Regions from separate parts of the Niveispirillum sp. CC-CTL257 genome, predicted to be linked through region 3. Evidence: predicted binding sites of a transcription regulator. Region 3 holds the regulator's gene; each other region holds the start of a gene.

What was found. Region 3 encodes PhoB, which activates phosphate uptake and scavenging genes when phosphate is short. Its sites were predicted from a motif close to TNTCATAAAACTGTCA; they were not measured.
Region 1: ABC729_RS19445 (CYTH and CHAD domain-containing protein) is a predicted target of PhoB. The motif match lies at 1,854-1,869, and genes of this name have one in related genera.
Region 2: ABC729_RS23285 (bifunctional 2',3'-cyclic-nucleotide 2'-phosphodiesterase/3'-nucleotidase) is a predicted target of PhoB. The motif match lies at 2,455-2,470, and genes of this name have one in related genera.

The regions. Positions count from the first base shown of each region.
Region 1 is NZ_JCAJXE010000003.1:603,726-607,937, forward strand. It holds gene ABC729_RS19440 (ParA family protein) at 1-172, opposite strand, end outside; gene ABC729_RS19445 (CYTH and CHAD domain-containing protein) at 202-1,779, opposite strand; gene ABC729_RS19450 (phosphoglycerate kinase) at 2,001-3,197, shown strand; gene ABC729_RS19455 (hypothetical protein) at 3,343-3,642, shown strand; gene ABC729_RS19460 (aldehyde dehydrogenase (NADP(+))) at 3,646-4,212, opposite strand, start outside.
Region 2 is NZ_JCAJXE010000004.1:627,532-631,743, forward strand. It holds gene ABC729_RS23280 (TonB-dependent receptor) at 1-2,379, opposite strand, end outside; gene ABC729_RS23285 (bifunctional 2',3'-cyclic-nucleotide 2'-phosphodiesterase/3'-nucleotidase) at 2,661-4,212, shown strand, end outside.
Region 3 is NZ_JCAJXE010000001.1:237,207-241,418, forward strand. It holds gene pstB (phosphate ABC transporter ATP-binding protein PstB) at 1-431, shown strand, start outside; gene phoU (phosphate signaling complex protein PhoU) at 574-1,299, shown strand; gene phoB (phosphate regulon transcriptional regulator PhoB) at 1,343-2,050, shown strand; gene ABC729_RS01145 (pyridoxal-phosphate dependent enzyme) at 2,106-3,473, opposite strand; gene ABC729_RS01150 (elongation factor P hydroxylase) at 3,554-4,195, opposite strand.

The DNA.
Region 1 (4,212 bases), on a different contig from region 3:
TGGCGGCCGCCGTATCCGGCCGCGTCTTCAGCCAGCCCAGCGAGGATTTCTGCCGGTCCAGATCGGCCAAAGCCGTCTTGTGCCCATGGCCCGCGAAGAAGGCGGCCAGATGCGTGGCAATGGTGGTTTTGCCGACGCCGCCCTTGATGTTGGAAACCAGGATGGTGCGCATGTTATTTCCTCTGCAACGAAGGACGGGGATCAGCGATCCTCCGCCTCTCCTTCCGCATCCTGCCAGAACGGCTTGGCATCCGCGAACCGGTGCCAGTCCGCGACGATATGTTCTTCCAGATCATGCAGGCCGCGCGCGTGCCAGCCCGTGACCAGACCGGCCCCCAGCCGCCAGGCCGGCGGCAATGTCTCGCCGCCTGTCCGCTCCAATTCCGCCACCAGCTTGTCCACCGTGGCGACATCCTGCAAATGGCCCAGATGGTCCTGCAAGGTGGACAGTTCTTCCAGGAACCGGCGCAGGGCCTTGCCCTCATAGAGCGAACGGAAGAAATCCGCCGCATAGCGCAGCTTTTTCAAGGAGATACGCAGCTCATGCCGGGGTGCCGCGGCCAGCTTGGCAAAGCCCCGTCCCCGCTTGCGCGCCTGTTTATGCCGCTTGCCCAGCAAAGCACCCGCCATTTCCGTGACGGGGGACAGCAGCAAGGTCGATTGCTCGCTGACCGGCTGGTTGCGCCATTGCCGGCCATCGACCCAGGCTGCCAAATCCAGCAGCAGGGCGGTATGGGCCGGATCGGCCAGGGTGTTGCGGACCAGCGCGTAACCGCGTTCCCGTGCCGCCCGCGCCGCCATCTCCAGTTCTGCCAGACCCGCATGGCCCGGCAGGGCCGTGGCGACGGGGTGCAACAGGTCACCCAGGAACACATCCCATTCCCGCGCCGACCCCAGGGCGTCGGCCAGCGCCTTCACGCGAGGCCCCAGATCATCCAGTTGATCGGCCGGAATGAAGGGCCGGAATATCTGCAGGGCGGAGCGCAGGCGGCGCAAGGCCACGCGCATCTGATGCACCCCCTCCGGGTCCTGCCCCAGGCGCGTCACCGGCTCATTCGCCATCAGATGGCCCAGGCAGTGGCGAACGATGCCGGACAGCGCCTCTTCCACCGTCGCTTCCGGGTCCAGGGTCAGCTTTGACGCCTTCACACTGACCGGCGTGGCACCCGATGACAGGGCATAACCGCGCGCCGATTTTGTCTGCATCTCCAGCCGTACCGGCACATCGGCATGAATGGCGCGGGCCAGATCATACAGGGCGGCGGTGTCGGTGCCTTCCGACAGTTCCAGTTCCAGTTCATGCACGGGTAGGGCCAGACCGCCGGGGGCAACAATCTCCCCGTAATCCAGCGCCACCTCAATAGTGATGCCGGGGCGGGGCGACAGGTGGCGGATTTGTCGGCGGATACGGGTCTCGAACACCGGCACCAGATCGTCATTGCCCACACCGTCCAGACCATCCAGCACGCTGGCATCGGGCAGCAGCGACAGGTCGGGGCGCGGATGCGCCACCTCCACCTCCCACTCACCGCGCACCAGGGCACCGGCACCCGCCTGGGGTGCGGATTTCAGGGTCTGGATCAGCTTGCGGCCAACACGGCGGACGCGCAGCGACAGGCCATTGGCCAAAAACCGCCGGTCCTCGGTATCAAAGTAAATGCTGTCGAGCGACTTGACCTTCGGCTTGGCGATGGTGTCAGAGAGGCAGCCAAGCCCCCGCAGCCGGTCCATATCGGATGGCGCCACCGCCAGTTTCAGTTCAATCTCCAACCCGGACATGACGCACCACACACATGGCAAAACACGGCCGGCGGGCTGATTCGCCCCGGATTCCGGTCGTTTCAAACCGACGATGACAATTCCGTGAAACGCTGTCTATCGCAGCAGCCGATTTTTTTGCACATGTCCCCGCCTTGCCTGTGTGTTGAAAGGCCGCGCGCAATGGTGTTTCCTGCCGCCCGGTATTTCATGCCCAACGCATCCTGACGGGGACCTTCTACATGCGCTTCCAGACCCTCGACACCATCGATGTCACCGGTAAGACGGTGCTTGTCCGCGCCGACCTGAACGTGCCTGTCGCCGATGGGCAGGTGACCGACACGACCCGCATCGACCGTCTGATCCCCACGCTGAAGGAGATCGCGGCCAAGGGTGCCAAGGTTGTCGTCATGTCGCATTTCGGCCGCCCCAAGAATGGCCCCGACACGAAGAACAGCCTGCGTCAGGTGGTGCCTGCTGTAGAAAAGGCGCTGGGCGCCCCGGTCGCCTTTGCCGAGGATTGCGTGGGTGAGAAGGCGTCGTCCGCCATTGCCGCCCTACCCGCCGGCGGCGTGCTGATCCTGGAAAACACCCGCTTCCATGCGGGTGAGGAAAAGAACGATGCCGATCTGGCCAAGGGTCTGGCGGCCCTGGGCGATATCTATGTAAACGACGCCTTCTCGTCGGCCCACCGTGCGCACGCCTCCACCGAAGGCATCGCCCACCTGCTGCCCAGTGCGGCGGGCCGTCTGATGCAGGCGGAACTGGAAGCGCTGGGCAAGGCTCTGGCAGTACCTGAGCGTCCCGTCGCCGCCGTGGTTGGCGGAGCCAAGATTTCCACCAAGCTGGACCTGCTGCTGAACATGGTGTCGAAGGTCGATATCCTGGTGCTGGGCGGCGGCATGGCCAACACCTTCCTGTTCGCGCAGGGCGTGGCCGTCGGCTCCTCCCTGTGTGAGCGGGACATGGCCGATCAGGCCCGCGCCATCATGGAAAAGGCCGCCGCTGGTGGGTGCGAGATCGTGCTGCCCGTCGATGGCCTGATGTCGCGGGAGTTCAAGGCCAATGCCGATCACCGCGTCACCGCCGTCACCGATATCCGCGATGGCGAAATGATGCTGGATGCCGGCCCCGCCACGGTCGAACTGGTGGGCCGCAAGCTGGAAGGCGCCAAGACCCTGGTCTGGAACGGCCCGTTCGGCGCGTTTGAGCTGGTGCCGTTCGACAGCGCCACCAACGCCGTGGCCGCCATCGCCGCCAACCTGACGGCGCAGGGCAAGCTTCTGTCGGTGGCCGGCGGTGGTGATACCGTCGCTGCATTGGAACATGCCGGTGTCGCGTCCCGCTTCTCCTATGTCTCCACGGCGGGCGGTGCCTTCCTGGAATGGCTGGAAGGCAAGGAACTGCCGGGCGTCGCGGCGCTGGAAAAGCACGCCTGACTGCTTCGCTCTATTGGCAAACAAAAAGGGGGCCGGAAGGCCCCCTTTTTCATTCATGGCTTTTAGGGCTGCGGCCATGCGTCCGATTGGCTCCTGCGGTGTTGGTGACATGTTTGTGTCATCAACCCCAAACGGAGGGCCGATCATGCCGCCCCTGGTCCGTTTCATGCTGCGCCACGCCGCCATGGGCTTTGCCCTGGGGCTGGTTGTTGCCGCCATCATTGTCGCCACCGACGCGCTGCATCTGCGCAGTCTGGCCATGGCCACCCAGATGGGCTGGCTGGGCTTGGGCGTCTTCTGCTTTCTGACGGGACTGACCATCGGTTCCCTGCAAATCGGCTTTGCCGTGATGCTGCAAGGGACCGGCGATTATCGGGATGGTCCCGGCGGCGGGCACGGGGCCCGGCTGGTGCCGATCCCCGTGCGGGTCCACCGCCGGCGGTAGCCGTCAGGCCTTCTGCACGACCCCATCCACCCGGCGATTCAGGCCCAGCGGATTGTCACGCTTCAACGCCGCCGGCAGCAGGGCATCGGGGATGTCCTGATAGCAGACGGGGCGCAGGAAGCGGTCGATGGCCAGCGACCCGACCGAGGTGCTGCGCGGGTCGCTGGTGGCCGGGAACGGGCCGCCATGCACCATGGCGTGGCAGACCTCGACACCCGTGGGCCAGCCATTGGCCAGAATGCGACCCGCCCGACGCTCCAAGGTCGGCAGCAGGGTGGCGGCGACGCCATGGTCGCCCTCGTCCAGATGCACCGTGGCCGTCAACTGGCCCTCCAGATGCTCCAGCACATCCTTCAGCACGCCCAGGTCAGGGCAGCGGATGATGACAGAGGAAGAGCCGAACACTTCCGCCCCCAGCGCGTGGTCGGACAGGAAGTCGGCAGCGGTGACGGCGAACAGGGCACCCGCACCCTTGTTGCCTCCAACCTCGGCCACGCGCGCCACCGTCGTCACCTTCTCATGGCCGGCCAGGGCGGCCACACCGGTGCGGTAGGCCTGACAGATGCCGGG
Region 2 (4,212 bases), on a different contig from region 3:
CATCAGGACGTAACGCGGACGGCCATCCGGCAGGGTGCCGTTCTGGACATAGCGGGCGTTGCGCCACACCACGGCATCCTGGGTCTTGGCATACTGGGTCGTCGCGGTCAGGCGCCAATCGTCACCGAAGCCTTCGATGTCGAAACGGTGATCAACAGTCAGCGAGAACTGCCATTCCGACGGGATCTTGAAGCCCGGATCGATGGCGTTCACGTCACCCTGACCAGCCAGACCCGTGTGCCGCGACAGCAGCTCGGCCGGCAGATCGAAGCCGTTCACATTGTTCAGGACCGCCGCGCCCAGCGTGGTGGAGGTGGGCGTGCTGGGGCTCAGCGTAAAGGTGCCGTTGGCGTTGCGGGTAACGGTCTGCGTCGTCGTCAGAACGCCGGTGTTGGAGAAGCTGTTCGACACCCAGACGTTCGGGGTGCCGCCGCCAAACACGCCAGCACCGCCCGACAGGGTCGTGTCCTCGTTGACTTCATACTTGAAGCCTACGCGGGGCGACCACAGGTCCAGACCGTCCAGGGTCTGGGTATTGTCGAAGCCGTAGCGGGTTGCGAACACCTGATTGCGGGCGGGCTTGTCCTTGGACGTCCACCAGTCGTAACGCAGGCCGTAAGTCAGCTCCAGGTCGGAGGTGACGTCCCAACGATCTTCCAGATAGGCCGAGTTGGTGTTGTAACCGAACCGGGCGGCCGCATTGTTGGCGTCGTTGGTCGTGGAGTTGATGTAGGTCAGGCTCTGGGCGCGGCGCGCCTCAAAGTCGGCAATGCTGTTGAAGGCATAGCGACCCTGGCTGGTCTGGACGAACAGGTTGAAGATGTCCAGTTCTTCACGTTCGTAACCGAAGGTGAAGGTGTGGTCACCCAGCAGATATTCACCCTTGGCCTTGTAGGTGTTCAGATCGTTGGTCAGCGCATTGGCGTGACGGAATTCGTCCGGACCCACGAAGATGGTGGCACCAGCAGCGGTGCGGACATCCATCTGTGCGAAGTCGGTGCCGCGCAGCGACTTTTGACCCGTGGTCACTTCCTTGCGACCGAACTTCAATTCGGTCGAGAACTCGTCAGTCCAGTCGGAGTAAATCTGACCGGTATACTGCTTCATATCGACCGAACGGTCATACAGGTGACCCAGGGTCGCGATGGTGCGGCTGGACACGCTGTTGCCGGTGTCGGAGGTCTGGTTGCCCTTCGTGCGCTGGAAGGACAGGGTGGCGCGGTGACCTTCGGTGATGTTCCAGTCCACGCGGGCCAGGATCTTTTCATCCTTCTCCGGCAGATTGGCACCCAGGGCACCCGCGTCGTAATTATAGACGCGCTTGGCGATGTCGATGACCTGATTGTATTCGGCCTGCGTCACGCCGGGAATCTTGACGGCAGCGGAGCTGTCGGACGGACCGGTTTCCTGCGGCGTTTCGGCGTCCAGCTTTTCATAGGAGCCGAAGAAGAACAGCTTGTCCTGGATGATCGGACCACCCAGCGTGCCGCCGTAGGTCTTTTCCTTGAAGCTGAAGGTGTAATTGTTGTTCTTGCTCTTATCGCCGGTCAGGTCGCCATCGGTGTAGTAGTAGAAGGCGGAACCGTGGAAGTCATTGGTGCCGGACTTGGTGACGATGTTCACCAGACCGCCCTGGAAGCCGGTATATTCCACGTCGAACGGGTTGGTCACGACGGCCAGCTGCTCGATCGCGTCCAGCGAGATCGGCGAACGCTGAGTCGGGTAGCCGTTATTGTTCAGACCGAAATCGTCGTTCTGACGCACGCCGTCAACCGACAGCTGGTTGAAACGGTTGTTGGCACCGCCGATGGAGATGGCGTCCAGGTTGGTGGCGTCCAGCGAAACGCGCGGGTCCAGCTTCAGCGTGGACTTCATGTCGCGGTTCACGGTCGGCGAGTTCTTGATCTGCTCTTCACCGAAGGAACGGCCGGTGCCGGACACGGCTGCGACCAGGCGATCGCCGGTCACAACGATTTCCTGCATCACGTCGCCCTGCTGCAGGGCCAGATCCAGCGTGAAGGCCTTACCCAGGCTGATGAACAGGCCTTCGATCACCTGCGGCGGGTTGCCGGGCGAGGCGATGCGCACATTGTACGGGCCACCGACGCGCAGACCAGCGGCGCTGTAGCGGCCTTCTGCGTTGGTCGTTGCGGTGGAGCGGGTGCCCGACGGGGCATGCACGATTTCAACCGTGGCGCCGGCAGCCGGCGAGCCATCGGCATTGGTGATGAAACCCACCATGGAAGAGGTGGTTTCCTGCGCGATGGCCGGGATGGCCCAGGAAGAGGCAACGGCCAGCGCCAGGGCGCCCGTGCCGATATTCAAAGCAGACAGGTGACGGCGCAGGATCGACGCCGCCTTCTTATTCTCGATGGTCATACGAAAGCCCCCAATAAGCCGGACCGGATCGCGCGGACAACACCAGATGCCCGTGACGCTTAGGTAACGAATAAATTACAGTTCCATGACAAGCACCTCTGCAGCTATGCCTGCAGGGGCTTAAACGGCTATATCTCAACCAGCGTATCATTACCGCCACAGTTTTGCGGCGCAGCATGACGGTTCAGGGGGGCGAGACCCGCGCTTCCTGCATTTCAAGGCCGTGTTTGTTGCGATGCACCTGCTGCCGGGCGGTCACAGACCCCGATGGAGCGCATCCCGTGATTCGTAACCTCCCCTTTCGCACCCTGATAACGGGCGCTTTTTTTCTGACCATGGCCGCCAGCGCCGCCGCACAGGAGAAGGTCGAACTGCAAGTCCTGTCGACGACGGACCTGCATATGTATTTGGAGGATTACGATTATTACGGTGACCATACGGATGCGGGCGTTGGCCTGGTGCGGGTCACCCCCCTGATCCGGGCGGCGCGGCAGGCCAACCCCAACACCATCCTGGTGGATAATGGCGATCTGATCCAGGGCACGCCCATGGGCGATTGGGTGGTGCGGGAGCGCGGTGTGGGCAAGGACAAGCCCATGCACCCCGCCATGGCGACCATGAACCTGCTGAAATATGACGCCGCCATCCTGGGCAACCATGAGTTCAATTACGGGCTGGAGGTCCTGCACAATATATATGGCGGCGCGCAGTTCCCGGTTCTGTCGGGCAATGTCTTCAAGGTGGACGGGGGCAAGAACGATCAGCTGATGTTCAAGCCCTATGCGATCCTGGACCGCACGGTCGTGGACGCCAAGGGGGCCAAGCATAAGATCAAGGTCGGCATTCTGGGCCTGTTGCCGCCGCAGATCATGATCTGGGACAAGGACAAGCTGGAAGGCCGCGTCACCACCCGCGACATGATCGACATGGCCAAGGTGCATGTGCCGGAGATGAAGAAGCAGGGTGCCGACGTGATCATCGCCGTCGCCCATTCCGGCCTGACTTTCCTGAACCGCGAGGGCGGGGAGGAGAATGCCGCCAATTACCTGACCGAGATCGACGGCGTAGACGCCGTGGTGTCGGGCCACAGCCACCGCGTTTTCCCCAGCAAGGAATATGAGGGCCTGCCCAAATCCGACCTGAAGCAGGGCACCGTCAATGGCAAGCCCGTGGTGATGGCCGGATATTATGGCAGCCATCTGGGCGTCATCACCTTCCAGTTGGAAACGGCGGGCAAGGGCTGGAAGCTGCTGGGCGGCAAGGGTGAAGTGCGCGCCATTCAGGAGCGCCAGGATGGCCGCACCGTGAATGTCGAACCCGACCCGGAGGTGGCGACGCTGCTGGAACCCAGCCATGAGGGCACGTTGGCCTATGTCCGCCGCGCGGTGGGCAAGACCACGGGCCGTATCCATTCCTATTTCAGCTTCCTGGGCGACAGTGCCGGCGTGGAACTGGTGGCGGAGGCGCAGCGCGCCTATGTGGCCCGCGCCCTGGCCGGCACCGACAATGGTAAGCTGCCCATCCTGTCGGCGGTGGCGCCGTTCAAGTCCGGTGGGCGTCCGGGGGCGAAATTCTATACCGACATCGCGGCGGGAGAGATCGCCATCCGCAATGTCGCCGACCTCTATCTCTATCCCAACCAGATTGCGGCGGTGAAGCTGACCGGTGCCCAGGTCAAGGATTGGCTGGAGATGGCGTCGCGCGCCCTGTCGGTCATCGATGTCAAAAGCAATGTCCAGCAGCCGCTGGTCAATGTGAAGGTCCCGTCCTATGTGTTCGACATTATTGACGGCGTTACCTACACGATTGATGTGACGCAGCCGGAACGGTTTG
Region 3 (4,212 bases):
AGCTGCATGGCCTTGCCACCCGCAAGGACGAGTTCGACGCCATCGTCGAAACCTCGCTGAAGCGCGCCGGCCTGTGGAACGAGGTCAAGGACCGCCTGCATGAGCCGGGCACCGGCCTGTCAGGTGGTCAGCAGCAGCGCCTGTGCATCGCGCGCGCCGTCGCCGTCAGCCCGGAAGTCATCTTGATGGACGAGCCCTGCTCGGCCCTGGACCCCATCGCCACCGCGCATATCGAAGAGCTGATCGACGAGCTGCGGGAGAGCTTCACCATCGCCATCGTCACCCACAACATGCAGCAGGCCGCCCGCGTTTCGCAACGCACGGCCTTCTTCCATCTGGGTGATCTGGTCGAGGTGGGTGACACCGAGGAAATCTTCACCAACCCGCGCGACGAGCGCACCCAGGGCTACATCACCGGCCGTTACGGTTGATGCGTCATGCTGTAGGTCAGGTCGAGGCGTAAGCTGCGCCCTGACAGGCAAGGATTGAAAGCTTTGCTGTCAGGGCTCGCTCGCGCTCGACCTGACCTACGGGTGATTGCCGACCTGCCCCACAGATCAAGGACCCATGTCCATGTCGCCGACCGAACATACCGTCAAGTCCTTTGAGGCGGAATTGCAGCGCCTGTCCAACCTGATCGCCCAGATGGGCGGCGTGGTGGAAGCGCAGGTGGAAGCGGCTGTGCAGGCCGTGGGCCGCCGCGATGTCGAGGGCGCCACCAAGGTTATGCAGGGCGATACCCGCCTGGACGAGTTCGAGCGCCAGATCGAGCATGACGCCATCCGCATGCTGGCGCTGCGCGCACCGGTCGGTGTGGATCTGCGCGAAGTGCTGGCGGCGCTGAAAATCTCCGCCGATCTGGAACGCACGGGCGATTATGCCGCCAATATCGCCAAGCGCTCCATCGCCCTGGCGCAGCTTCCCGTGATGCGCCCCGCCGGGACCATCCCGCGCATGGGACGTCTGGTGCAGGAAATGCTGAAGGACGTGCTGGATGCCTATATCGACCGCGATGTCGATAAGGCCGTGGCCGCCTGGCACCGGGATGAAGAGCTGGATGATCTCTACACCAGCCTGTTCCGCGAGGTCCTGACCTACATGATGGAAGATCCGCGCAACATCACGCCCTGCACGCATCTTCTGTTTATCGCCAAGAACCTGGAACGCGCCGGCGACCACGCGACGAACATCGCCGAGACGGTGCATTTCCTGGTCCGGGGCCAGCCGCTGACGGCGGAACGGCCCAAGAGCGACAAGTCCAGCTTCACCATCATTGAACCGGTGGACAGCGAGGGCTGAAACGGCCTCTCCCTGTCACCCCATCTAGCGCCAAGGGACCCCGATGAACGCCGCCTTGAAGCCGCTGATCCTGGTTGTTGAAGACGAGGCCGATCTCGTCACGCTGCTGTCCTACAATCTGGAACGCGAAGGGTTCCGGGTCATCACCGCCGGTGACGGGGAAGAAGCCCTGCTGCTGGCCGATGAGCGCAGCCCGCATCTGATCCTGCTGGACTGGATGCTGCCGCTGATGAGCGGGCTGGAGGTCTGCCGCCAGTTGCGCCGCAATCCCAAGACCCGCGAGACGCCCGTCATCATGCTGACGGCGCGCGGGGAAGAGGCGGACAAGGTCCGTGGACTGAACAGCGGGGCGGATGATTACCTGTCCAAGCCGTTCAGCCCCACCGAACTGGTGGCCCGCATCCGCGCTGTCCTGCGCCGCGCCTCGCCGGGTCTGGCCGAAGAATTGCTGCGCTTCTCCGACATCTCCATGGATTTGGCGGCCCACCGGGTGCGCCGGGGCGGTCGCGATATCCATCTAGGGCCGAAAGAATTCGCCCTGCTGCGCCATTTCATGCAGCATCCAGGGCGCGTTTTCTCCCGCGAGCAGCTGCTGGATATCGTCTGGGGCCACGATGTCTATGTCGAGCTGCGCACCGTTGACGTCCACATCCGCCGTCTGCGCAAGGCCCTGAACGAGACGGAAGAACAGGATGTGATCCGCACCGTCCGCTCGGCGGGCTATGCGTTGGATAACAAGACGACGATGTGATGTGAAAAGGGCCGCCTGATAGGGCGGCCCTTCTGGTATGGGAGCGACCCCGCTTTCACCCCAACTGCCGGCGCAGATGGTTCAGCACGTCGGTGCGGGTCAACAGGCCCAGGAACACGGGGCCATCCATGATGATGGCCACCATGTTGCGGTTGAACAGGGCGCGCAGGTCGGCCATGGTCGCGGTCACGGGCAGGGTTTCCAGCCGGTTGACCATGGCGGTATAGACCTTGTCGCGGAAGCGGGCCGGGTCCTTTTCGACATGCAGCAGCAGGTCGCTTTCATCCAGGATGCCGATTACCCGCTCGCCCTCCATGACGGGCAACTGTGACACGTCGGAGATGCGCATCCGCTTGTAGGCGGTCAGCAGCGTATCCTCCGGCCCCACGGTGACCACTTGGCCCTTGTCGAAACGGCGGGTCATCAGGTCGCGCAGGTCATTGTGGCGTTCACGCGGGGTGAAGCCGTGATCTTCCATCCAGGCGTCATTGAACATCTTCGACAGGTACTTGTTGCCCGTGTCGCAGACGAAGGTGATGACCTTCTTGGGCGTCGTCTGTGCCCGGCAATATTTCAGCGCCGCCGCGAACAGCGTGCCCGATGAGGACCCGGCCAGGATGCCCTCCAGCCGCAGCAGATCGCGTGCGGCAGTCAGGCTTTCGGTGTCGCTGACATAATAGGCGGCCTTGGCGTACTGGAGGTCGCAGATGGGGGGTACGAAATCCTCGCCCACGCCTTCAACGACCCAGGAACCCGGCTCGTCATGCGTGCCCTTGTTCACAAGGTCAGCGATGATGGAGCCAACCGGGTCGGCGATGACCATGGCGGTCTTGGGGCTGGCCTTCGCGAAGAAGGCACCCAGGCCCGTGAAGGTGCCGCCAGAGCCGATGCCGGCCACCACCGCGTCGATATCGCCATCCATCTGGCGCAGCATTTCCGGGCCGGTCCATTCCTCGTGCGCGCGGGGATTGGCCGGATTGGCGAACTGGTTCACATAGAAGCTGCCGGGGATTTCATTCGACAGGCGCTCGGCAATATCCTGGTAATAGGCGGGGTGACCCTTGCCCACATCCGACCGCGTGATGTGGATTTGAGCGCCCAGGGCACGCAGATTGTTGATCTTCTCGGTGGCCATCTTGTCCGGGATGACCAGGATCAGGCGGTAACCCTTGGCGGCGCAGACCAGGGCCAGACCCAGGCCGGTATTGCCGGCCGTCGCCTCGATAACGGTACCGCCGGGGGCCAGCTTGCCCTCTGCCTCCGCCGCCTCGATCATCTTCAGCGCGATACGGTCCTTGATGGAGCCGCCGGGATTCTGGTTTTCCAGCTTCAGATACAGCTCGCACGGACCGGTATCGAAACGGGTGACGCGGACGATCGGGGTGTTGCCGATCATGGACAGGATGGCGGGTGCGCCGGACATGTTTCCCCCTGGGGCAAATGGTTTTGCCTTCAGGGAACCGCATCCTCAAACCACCCGCAAGGGGGTGTGAAATAACGAAATCAAGCTGCGGCGCGGGCGCGATCCACGCACGATTCCGGCGGAATTGGCCGCCCATCCGCACTGATCAATCCCGCCTGGAAAAGGGCTTCGACATTGTCGGCCAGATTCTCGGCACAGGATGGCCGTTCCCAACCCTCCAGCCAGTTCTGTTCCAGGAAGGCAAGGATGGCGGGCTGGCTCAGTTCCACCTCCCACAGGATGCCCAGGAGCGATGCCAGGGCCTCCTCCCGGATCTGCTCTTCCTTGCCCACCGCGATGGCGCTATTCGCCTCCTCCACGCGGCCGGATTCGGGACCGGCCCCCAGACCGAAATCGATCAGGGACCGGCGCGCGGGCGGGGCGACCAGCCAGTGCGCCACCTCATGGATCAGGACGTAGGCTTCTGACCGGGTGCGGATGGCTTGGCCGTCATAGGAGAAGGCGGCCTGCGGCTCCTCATCGATCACGCCGATCCCGAAGGCGCGGGCCAGATCGACGGCGGCATCCCGATGTGACGGCGTGTCCACGCCCAGCGCGATCAGGTCGCGGGTGGCCGCGATGCGCGCCAGCACCTTGGCCGTCCGGCTTTCGGGGGCCAAGTGGCTGGCGACGGTGGCCAGGGCGTCCGGCAGGACGTGATCGGGGATGGTGGTGAGCTGCATGGGATGCAGAAGATAGC